2 regions of the Rhizobium gallicum bv. gallicum R602sp genome follow, and region 2 is predicted to be linked to the other one. Evidence: predicted binding sites of a transcription regulator. Region 2 holds the regulator's gene; the other holds the start of a gene.

Region 1 (4,805 bases), 2.1 Mb from region 2:
GTCTTCGAAATCGAGGCTGACGACTTCCGTATGGGGCGGCACGGCATAGATCCGTTTCTCGCGGCCGGCGCCGAAGAGCTGCAGCGCGTTCGACAGATGCATTTTCGGATTGTCGAATTTTGGCGTCGGCGAAGGATCCATCACGTAGCGGCCGGCGACCTTCACCGGATAGGCATATGTCTTGGAGATGCGGCCGTTATGGGCGATGTCCTCATAGAGCTTCACATGCATGAGGCCGTATTCTTCTAGCGCATGCATCTTTCGCGTTTCGGTTTCACGTGGCTCGAGGAAGCGGAGCGGTTCGGGGATCGGCACTTGGTAGACGAGCACTTGGTTGGCTCCGAGCGTTTCTTCCGGGATGCGGTGGCGCGTCTGGATGATCGTCGCGTCCCTGGTGTGGGTGGTCACCGCGACGTTTGCGACCTTCTGGAAGAAGGCGCGGATGGAGACAGCGTTTGTGGTGTCGTCGGCGCCCTGGTCGATGACCTTGAGCACGTCGTCCGGCCCGATGATTGAAGCAGTCACCTGCACTCCACCGGTGCCCCACCCATAGGGCATGGGCATTTCGCGCGAAGCAAAAGGCACCTGATAACCGGGAATCGCGATTGCCTTGAGGATGGCGCGGCGGATCATCCGCTTGGTCTGCTCGTCGAGATAGGCGAAGTTGTAGCTGGCAAGATCACTCATTCGGCCGCCTCCTTGATGGTGTCGCCGCCGGCTCGGTTTGCCTCGAAGTCGCGGCGCATGCGGCGGACAAGGTCCAGTTCGGCCTGAAAATCCACATAGTGCGGCAATTTCAGATGCTCGACGAAACCGGTCGCCTGGACATTGTCGGAGTGAGAAATGACGAATTCCTCGTCCTGTGCCGGCGCCGTGATGTCTTCCCCGAGCTCTTCGGCGCGTAGCGCGCGATCGACCAGCGACATCGACATCGCCTTCCGTTCGCTCTGGCCGAAGACGAGGCCGTAGCCGCGCGTGAACTGCGGCGGTGCCTTGGCCGAACCCTTGAACTGATTGACCATCTGGCATTCGGTCAATTGGATCGCGCCAAGCGACACGGCAAAGCCGAGTTCGGGAACATAAAACTCCACTTCGACCTCGCCGATGCGGATTTCCCCCGTGAAGGGATGATTGCGGCCGTAGCCTCGTTGCGTGGAGTAGCCGAGTGCCAGGAGGAAGCCCTCGTCGCCGCGGGCGAGCGCCTGCAGGCGAAGGTCGCGGCTCATCGGAAATTCCATCGGTTCACGAGTAAGGTCACCGATCTCGTGATCCTCCGGCATATCGCCGTCGGCCTCGATCAGCCCCTCCTGGCCAAGGATCTCCGACACGCGGATCATGCGGCCGGCTTCGGCAGGGCGTTGCGCCGGTTCTTCAACGGTCTCGTCGGAAAGCAGCGAAGGATCGAGCAGTCGGTGCGTATAGTCGAAGGTCGGACCGAGAAGCTGGCCGCCCGGCAAATCCTTGTAGGTCGCCGAAACGCGGCGCTCGATCTTCATCGCCGCGGTGTCGAGCGGTTTCGAATAGCCGAAGCGTGGCAGCGTCGTGCGATAGGCGCGCAGCAGGAAAATTGCCTCGATCATGTCGCCGCGCGATTGACGGACGGCAAGTGCGGCGAGCGTGCGGTCGTAGAGCGAGGCTTCCGCCATGACACGGTCGACGGCAAGGGCCAGCTGTGCGACGATCTGGTCGATGCCGATCGCAGGCAGCGAGCGGTCGCCGCGACGGCGGTCGGCAAGCAGGCGATGGGCGTTCTCGATGGCGGCCTCACCCCCTTTGACGGCAACATACATGGCTCACATCTCCGTTGCGATGATCTTGGTGGTGCGCGGCAAGCAGAGGAAACGGCTGCCTGCCGTCAGCACGAGGTCGATGCCACGCGGAAAGAGGGCGTGGTTTTCCGTCCAGAGCCGCAGGAACGCCTCTGGCAGGCCAACAGGCGCAATCTCGTTCACGCTTTGAATGCCGGGGCCTGTCAAGGCCAGCCGGCGGCCGCCTTCGAGTCCTGCAAGTTCGACGATCAGCGTTGTCGAGCGATCAGGATATTCCTGCGTGCCTAAGGCAAAGAGTCCGAACGAGGAAAGCGTCACGCCGTGCTCAATAAAGGCAAAGCTGGCTTCGGCCCTTTGAGGCACCACGGGCGCGCCGGTGTGAAAGCCGAGCCAATCAAGCATTGCCGATTTCGCGAGCCCCGAAGAGAGCCAAACCGGTGTATCATGGTCGCACAGTGTCAGCGCAATTGCACCTGCAGCTACGCCAAGTGGCGCAGGTGGCGCAACTTCGGGCGCGATGGTCTGGATCGTGCCGGGACGCGCCATGCCATCCATCATGGTCTTGAAGACGCTTTGGGCGTGGAAGACCGGTTCGGCAAAACCACCTGTCAGGGCTTCTGTCTTGAGGCTCATCAGTCGTCTCCGCGCACCATGGTGAAGAAATCGACCCGTGTCGCCGCCGTCTCGTCCGCCTTGCGGCGATCGACCCCAGCGATCCGCGCCGCGATCGGCGAAAGCAGCCTCTCCTCGACGAAATCCTTCATCGCATCGTCCTGCCACAGTGCGTCGAAGATCGCGGCAAGCCTTACCTTTTCGCGGTCCGTGCCGAGCGCCTGTGCATGACCCACGGCGCCGGAACCAAGCCGTATTGTTGCGCGCGTAACCGTGACCTCGCCGAGATTGAAGGCGGCGCCGCCGCCGCCGATGCGGCCGCGCACCATCACCAGACCGGTTTCCGGCCCGCGCACCGGTTGAACCGATGGCTTTTCAGCGAGTGCGTCAAAGGCACCAACGAGTTCGTGCGGGTCAGCCCGCGCGAGAAGATCGGCAACGCGCTTGCGATCAATCTCGGGCTGGGTCGCAAGGCGCTTTTGTTTCGCTGACGTCATCGCCGCTCCTTTAAATGTCTATTGATATAGACAACCATACAAGGTATTTGTAGCCTTAAGGTGAAGACGTGACAAGCGTGTGACATCACTCAAGGGAACGTGCGGGGCGGGAACGAATGGCCGGACTGAACCAGGTACAGAGACAGACGGGCGTGGCGCTCTGGCGCCAGATCGCGGACCGGATTCGCGACGCAATCAGTGCCGGGGCTTATGACGAGACCGGCATGGTGCCGCCGGAAACTGTCCTGGCGCTGCAATTCGGCGTCAATCGCCATACGGTCAGAAGCGCGCTTGCCGCCCTTGCTCAGGAAGGCATCGTGCGCGCAGTGCAGGGCCGCGGCACCTTGATCGAGCGGAAGGACAGGCTGAATTTTCCGATCACGCGGCGTACGCGCTTCACCGCCGGTATTGGCGCTCAGGCGCGCGAGATGCGCGGCCTGCTGCTTGACCATGCGCAAGAGAGGGCTGATGCTGACGTTGCGCGCTGGCTGAAGCTTAGGTCCGGGACGGGGGTGATCCGTCTCGAAACATTGCGCCTGGCCGACAAGCGGCCGGTATCTTGCGCAACGACATGGTTTCCGGCCGACCGGTTTGCCGGTATCGACGAAGTCTATCGCAAGACGGAATCGATCACCAAGGCCTTTGCCGACCTCGGACTGCCGGATTACGTCCGCGCAACGACCGAGATTACCGCCGCTCACGCCGATTCACACGACATCGCCACGCTGGAATTGACGCCAGGCGCCATCCTGCTCATCGCCAAGGCAATGAATACCGATCTTGACGGCGTGCCGGTTCAGTATTCGATCAGCCGCTTTGCAGCCGACAGGGTGCAGTTCACGATAGAGAATTGAATTGAAAAAGCCGGGCAGCGAGCCCGGCTTTTGAATGAGATGTCGAAGGCTTAATGCGCCCCGGACATATCGCCGAGCACTTCCTTGGAAGCGACGGTGGAGTCGGCATTGAGCTTGTAGACCATGGGAACGCCGGTCGCGAGGTTGAGTGCCAGGATCTGTTCCTTGGTCAGGCGGTCCAGCACCATGACCAGCGAACGCAGCGAGTTGCCGTGGGCAGCGACGAGCACTTTTTCACCGCGCAGTACGCGTGGCAAGATCTCGGTGAGATAGTAAGGCCAGACGCGCGCGCCGGTGTCGCGCAGGCTTTCGCCGCCAGGAGGCGGGACGTCGTAGGAACGCCGCCAGATATGAACCTGCTCCTCGCCCCATTTGGCGCGGGCATCGTCCTTGTTGAGGCCCGAGAGGTCACCGTAGTCGCGCTCGTTCAGCGCCTGGTCGCGGATGGTCTTGAGGTCAGGCTGGCCAATCTTGTCGAGAATGAGCGTCAGCGTGTGCTGCGCACGCACGAGCGCCGACGTGAAGGCGACATCGAATTTTATGCCGTAGTCGGCAAGCGCCTGCCCTCCCGTATTGGCTTCTTCGATGCCAAGTTCGGTGAGATCCGGGTCCTTCCAGCCGGTGAAGAGATTTTTCAGGTTCCAGTCGCTCTGGCCGTGGCGAACGAGGACGAGGGTGCCGCTCATGAAATATGCCTCCGTAGTGAGATCAATGTGAGGAGAGCCCGAGCACGTCGAGCATGGAGTAAAAGCCGGGCTTCTTGTCGCGCGCCCAGAGTGCCGCCTTGATGGCGCCGCGCGCGAAGATCGAGCGGTCAGCGGCGCTGTGCGACATCGATACTATCTCGCCTTCTCCGGCGAAGAGAACGGAATGTTCGCCGATCACCGAACCGCCGCGCAGCGTCGCAAAACCGACCGTACCCGTCTCGCGCGCGCCGGTATGGCCGTCGCGGACGCGGACGGATTGCGACGACAGGTCGATATTCCGGCCTTTGGCGGCAGCTTCTCCCAGAAGCAGTGCGGTGCCCGACGGCGCATCGACCTTGCGCTTGTGGTGCATTTCGAGGATTTCGA
Region 2 (4,805 bases):
TCTTCGTCATAATCGAGTTCAGCAATCGTTTTCGTGTACACCAGGAACCGCATGCCGCTTACACCTCGCTAGTCAATGGAACATCACCAAGGTGATGGTGCCGACCATGACCCACCCGGAAACGATAATCAGGGACATTCTTAACAACGCAGTCTTGATCGTCATGGAATACTCCATATCGCTTCAACCAAACTAGCTGTACTTTGGGACGAGCATGGCCTGTCGGGCCGACCCTCATCCCGGCTGGATTATATGTCTGACACCCCTAGGCGAGTATGGGAGCCGAAGGGGATTGGAATCACCTCCAGCGCGACTAAGCACACCCTCATAAAGGCAGTCGCGTGAAATCGACGTGACACACGTATTGCGAGAACAGCTGCATCGCGCGCCTCAATCTGTGCGCACAGCGATGAGGATAGCTAGACCGTATGTTCGTGAGGTTGAGGTGGCCCGCCCCCGCAGTAAGCTGAATTCGGGGGTTGCTCTGATAGGCCGGAGCCTTGCCAATGCTTAGCGAGGGCGAACCATGAAAAGCGTAATTTTCATCGGCTTGGATACGTCGAAGCTGAAGATTTCAGTGGCGGTTGCCGATGGAGAGCGTAACGGCGAGGTGCGGTTTTTCGGTGACATCTCGTCGGAGCCGGCGTCGGTCGCGTCGATGGTCAGTAAGCTTTCCAGGCGTGGAGCCAAGCTTCACTTTTGCTATGAAGCGGGTCCCACGGGCTACGGCCTTTACCGCCAGATTGTCGAACTGAGGCATGACTGCGTGGTGGTCGCGCCGTCCCTGGTGACCAAGCGGCCGGGCGACGGGGTGAAGACCAACCGCCGGGATGCCGTGAGCCTGACCCGTCTGCACCGGGCGGGCGAGCTGACCGCGGTCTGGGTTCCGGATGAAGGCCATGAGGCGATCCGCGAGCTGGTTCGGGCTCGCGAGGCGGCCAACGACGCGTTGAAGTTGTCCAACCTGATCCAGATCAGAAGTCGCCGAGCGCGTAGCCGGCGCCACGCACCGTCCGGATCACCTTATCGGCCTTTCCGAAACTGATGCCTTTCCGAAGACGCCCGATGTGTACGTCGACAGCGCGCTCATCGACACTGGCATCGTTACCCCACAGCGATGCCCTCAATTCCGATCGGGAGTGGACGCGGCCGGGAGATTTCATCAGAAACTCGAGCAGCCTGAACTCGGTGGGGCCGAGCTTGACTTCCTTCTTCTGCCTGTGAACCCGGCGGGCGTTTTTATCGAGCGTCAGATCCCCGACCTTCAGCGTGCTCTCCAGCAGCGCTGGATTGAGCCGCCGCAGGAGGTTCCGCAAGCGGATGAGGAGTTCCAGGTGGGAGACTGCCTTTATGAGGCAGTCGTCGGCTCCGGCGGAGAGGACAGCCAACCTGTCCTGCTCAACGGCCGAGTCCAAAAGCACCACGATCGGAAGGCGGGCGGTCGCTCCAGTCGTCCGGAACTGGCGGCATGTCGAAATTGCAATCGAACCAGGAGCCGGCGCACCGAATATCACCGCATCAGGCAGCCGCGAAGCCACGAGCTCGACCAGCGACGCATGCGGGTGAAGACAGTTCACCAAATATCCTTCTGTCTCCAGAGCATGCTTCAGTGTCGCGAGCAGATCTTCGTCCTGCTCGACAACAAGTATCCGCACCGACATCTTCTCCGGCCTCCCTGCTATGCTTCCATCGAATATCCTGCACCGCGGACGGTGCGGATGACGTCCTGCATGTTGGAGAAGTTAAGCGCCTTGCGCAGGCGACCGACATGAACGTCTACGGTGCGCTCGTCGACATAAATGTCGTGGCCCCAGACACCGTCCAGAAGCTGCGAACGTGAGAAGACGCGGCCGGGCGACGACATCAGGAATTCAAGGAGACGGAATTCGGTCGGGCCGAGACGGACTTCACGGCTCTTGCGGTGAACACGATGCGTTTCGCGGTCGAGTTCGATATCGCCGCATTTCAGCACCGTGGAAAGCACCTCGGGCTTGGCGCGGCGCAGCATCGCCTTGACGCGGGCAACGAGTTCGGGCGTGGAGAAAGGCTTGACCACGTAGTCGTCGGCGCCGGTGGAAAGGCCGCGCACACGCTCGCTTTCCTCGCCGCGCGCCGTTAGCATGATGATCGGCAGACGCTCCGTTTCCGGGCGCATGCGCAGGCGGCGGCAAAGCTCTATGCCTGACACGCCCGGCAGCATCCAATCGAGGATCAGAATATCCGGTGTGCGCTCCTGAAGCCTGATTTCGGCCTCGTCGCCGCGCAGGATGGTGTCGACCTCGAAACCTTCGGCCTCAAGGTTATAGCGAAGAAGCACGCTCAGTGCTTCTTCGTCTTCTACGACTGCAACTCTCGGGATCATTCGGTTCTGTCTCCTGAGGGCCGGTTGGGAATTGTCATTCCGTGACCGCGCCGACGGTGTTGGCAGTATCGTCCTTCGGACGTTCGCCTTCCGGCTGAGTGCCGGTCGCCATGTAATAGATCGTTTCGGCAATGTTGGTGGCATGGTCGCCGATGCGCTCGATGTTCTTGGCGCAGAAGAGAAGATGCGTGCAACTTGTGATGTTGCGCGGATCTTCCATCATGTAGGTCAGCATCTCCCGAAACAGCGAGGTGTACATCGCGTCGATTTCCTCGTCGCGCTCGCGGATCGACTTCGCCTTGTCGGCGGATCTCGAGGCGTAGACGTCGAGGACTTCCTTGAGCTGGACCAGCGCCAGTTCGGAAAGATGCTCAAGACCGCGGGCGAGCTTGCGCGGAACGCCGGTGCTCTGCACCGCGATGACACGCTTGGCGGTGTTCTTGCCGAGATCACCGACGCGCTCGAGATCGGCCGCGATGCGGATCGAGCCCATGATCTCGCGAAGGTCGGAGGCCATCGGCTGGCGGCGGGCGATCGTGACAACCGCCTTGTCGCCGATCTCGCGTTCGGCGTGATCCATGATCACGTCGTCGGAGATGACCTTCTGCGCCAAGCCCGCGTCGCCGTGGACAAGTGCGCGGACGGCGTCCGACACCATCTGCTCGGCAAGCCCGCCCATTTCCGAGATGCGGCGGGACAAGAACTTCAGATCGTCGTCGTAGGCAGAATAGATATGGGTCGATGCCATGGGGAACGTCCTTGATTGTCTCTACGGTTTCCGACGCCAACAATCAGCCGAAGCGGCCCATGATGTAATCCTGGGTGCGCGGGTCGTCCGGGTTGGTGAACATCTTGTCGGTGTCGTTCTCCTCGACGAGATTGCCGAGGTGGAACATGGCGGTGCGCTGCGAAACGCGGGCCGCCTGCTGCATCGAGTGCGTTACGATGACGATGCTGTAGTTCTCGCGAAGCTCGTGGATCAGTTCCTCGACCTTTGCGGTCGCGATCGGATCGAGTGCCGAGCAGGGTTCGTCCATCAGGATGACTTCCGGGCTGACGGCGACGGCGCGGGCGATGCACAGGCGCTGCTGCTGGCCGCCCGACAGACCGGTGCCGGATTCCTGCAGGCGGTCCTTGACCTCGTTCCAGAGGCCGGCCTTATGGAGGCTGCTTTCGACGATCTGATCAAGGTCAGCCTTCGACCGCGCAATGCCATGGATGCGCGGGCCGTAAGAAATGTTCTCGTAGATCGACTTCGGGAACGGGTTCGGCTTCTGGAAGACCATGCCGACGCGCGCACGGAGTTCCACGACATCGATGTCCGGATCGTAGATGTCCTCGTCGTCCAGCTTGATTTCGCCCGTGACGCGGCAATTGTCGATCGTGTCGTTCATGCGGTTCAAGCAACGCAGGAAGGTAGACTTGCCGCAGCCCGACGGGCCGATAAGTGCGGTAACGGTGTTTTCGCGGACGTTCAGGTTCACGTCGAAAAGCGCACGCTTTTCACCATAGTAAACGGACACTGTCCTGCCGACCATCTTGTAGGCGGTCGCGTTCATTTTCTGCTCCAGGGCCTTCTCAACTGCTGTCTCGGTCAACATGTTCATGATCCTTACTCCGTTACCAGCGGCGCTCAAAGCGCTGCCTGAGGAAGATGGCGATTGCGTTCATCAGAATGAGGAATCCCAGAAGCACCAGGATCGCTGCAGAGGTCCGCGATACGAAGCCGCGCTCCGGGCTGTCCGCCCACATGTAGATCTGGCTGGGAAGCGCCGTCGACGCCGCGAAAATTCCGTCCGGGGGGCTCGTGATGAAGGCATTCATGCCGATGAGCAGCAGCGGTGCCGTTTCGCCAAGAGCTCGGGCGAGCGAGATGATCGCGCCGGTCATGACAGTCGGCATGGCGAGCGACAGCACGTGGTGGAAGATCATCTCGTGCTTGGAGGCGCCGACCCCGAGAGCTGCCTCGCGGATCGAGGAGGGCACCGCCTTCAGCGACACGCGCGTGACGATAATGAGCGTCGGCAACGTCATCAACGAGAGAACGAGACCGCCGACGAGCGGAGACGACCGCGGCAGGCCGAAGCCGTTCAGGAACACGGCGAGCCCGAGGAGACCGAAGACCACCGACGGGACCGCCGCAAGGTTGTTGATGTTGATCTCGATGAGGTCTGTGAAACGGTTCTTGGGAGCGAACTCTTCCAGGTAGATCGCCGCCGCGATGCCGATCGGGAAGCTGATCGCGAAGCAGACGAGCAGCGACCAGAACGACCCCGAGATCGCGCCTGCCAAGCCAGCCAGTTCCGGGAAACGGCTGTCGGCGTTGAGGAAGAGCGCCCAGTTGAACGGGCTGGAGATCACACCCTTTGATACGAGCTGGTCCAGCATGCCGATCTGCTCGTCGCTGATGCGCCGCTGGCTCTCGGGCGTGTCCCGGCTGATC

What was found. Region 2 encodes PhoB, which activates phosphate uptake and scavenging genes when phosphate is short. Its sites were predicted from a motif close to TGTCATNNANCTGTCAT; they were not measured.
Region 1: the regulator PhoB is predicted to act here: its motif matches at 2,947-2,963, upstream of phnF (phosphonate metabolism transcriptional regulator PhnF).

Annotation. Positions count from the first base shown of each region.
Region 1 covers NZ_CP006877.1:191,564-196,368, forward strand. Annotated here, with positions in the region: gene RGR602_RS00910 (alpha-D-ribose 1-methylphosphonate 5-phosphate C-P-lyase PhnJ) at 1-687, opposite strand, end outside; gene RGR602_RS00915 (carbon-phosphorus lyase complex subunit PhnI) at 684-1,790, opposite strand; gene phnH (phosphonate C-P lyase system protein PhnH) at 1,794-2,402, opposite strand; gene phnG (phosphonate C-P lyase system protein PhnG) at 2,402-2,878, opposite strand; gene phnF (phosphonate metabolism transcriptional regulator PhnF) at 2,995-3,732, shown strand; gene RGR602_RS00935 (2,3-bisphosphoglycerate-dependent phosphoglycerate mutase) at 3,783-4,418, opposite strand; gene dapB (4-hydroxy-tetrahydrodipicolinate reductase) at 4,441-4,805, opposite strand, start outside.
Region 2 covers NZ_CP006877.1:2,258,900-2,263,704, forward strand. Annotated here, with positions in the region: gene RGR602_RS11280 (hypothetical protein) at 1-53, opposite strand, end outside; partial or broken gene RGR602_RS35130 (IS110 family transposase) at 527-958, shown strand; gene RGR602_RS11290 (winged helix-turn-helix domain-containing protein) at 975-1,661, opposite strand; gene phoB (phosphate regulon transcriptional regulator PhoB) at 1,679-2,362, opposite strand; gene phoU (phosphate signaling complex protein PhoU) at 2,397-3,110, opposite strand; gene pstB (phosphate ABC transporter ATP-binding protein PstB) at 3,154-3,969, opposite strand; gene pstA (phosphate ABC transporter permease PstA) at 3,983-4,805, opposite strand, start outside.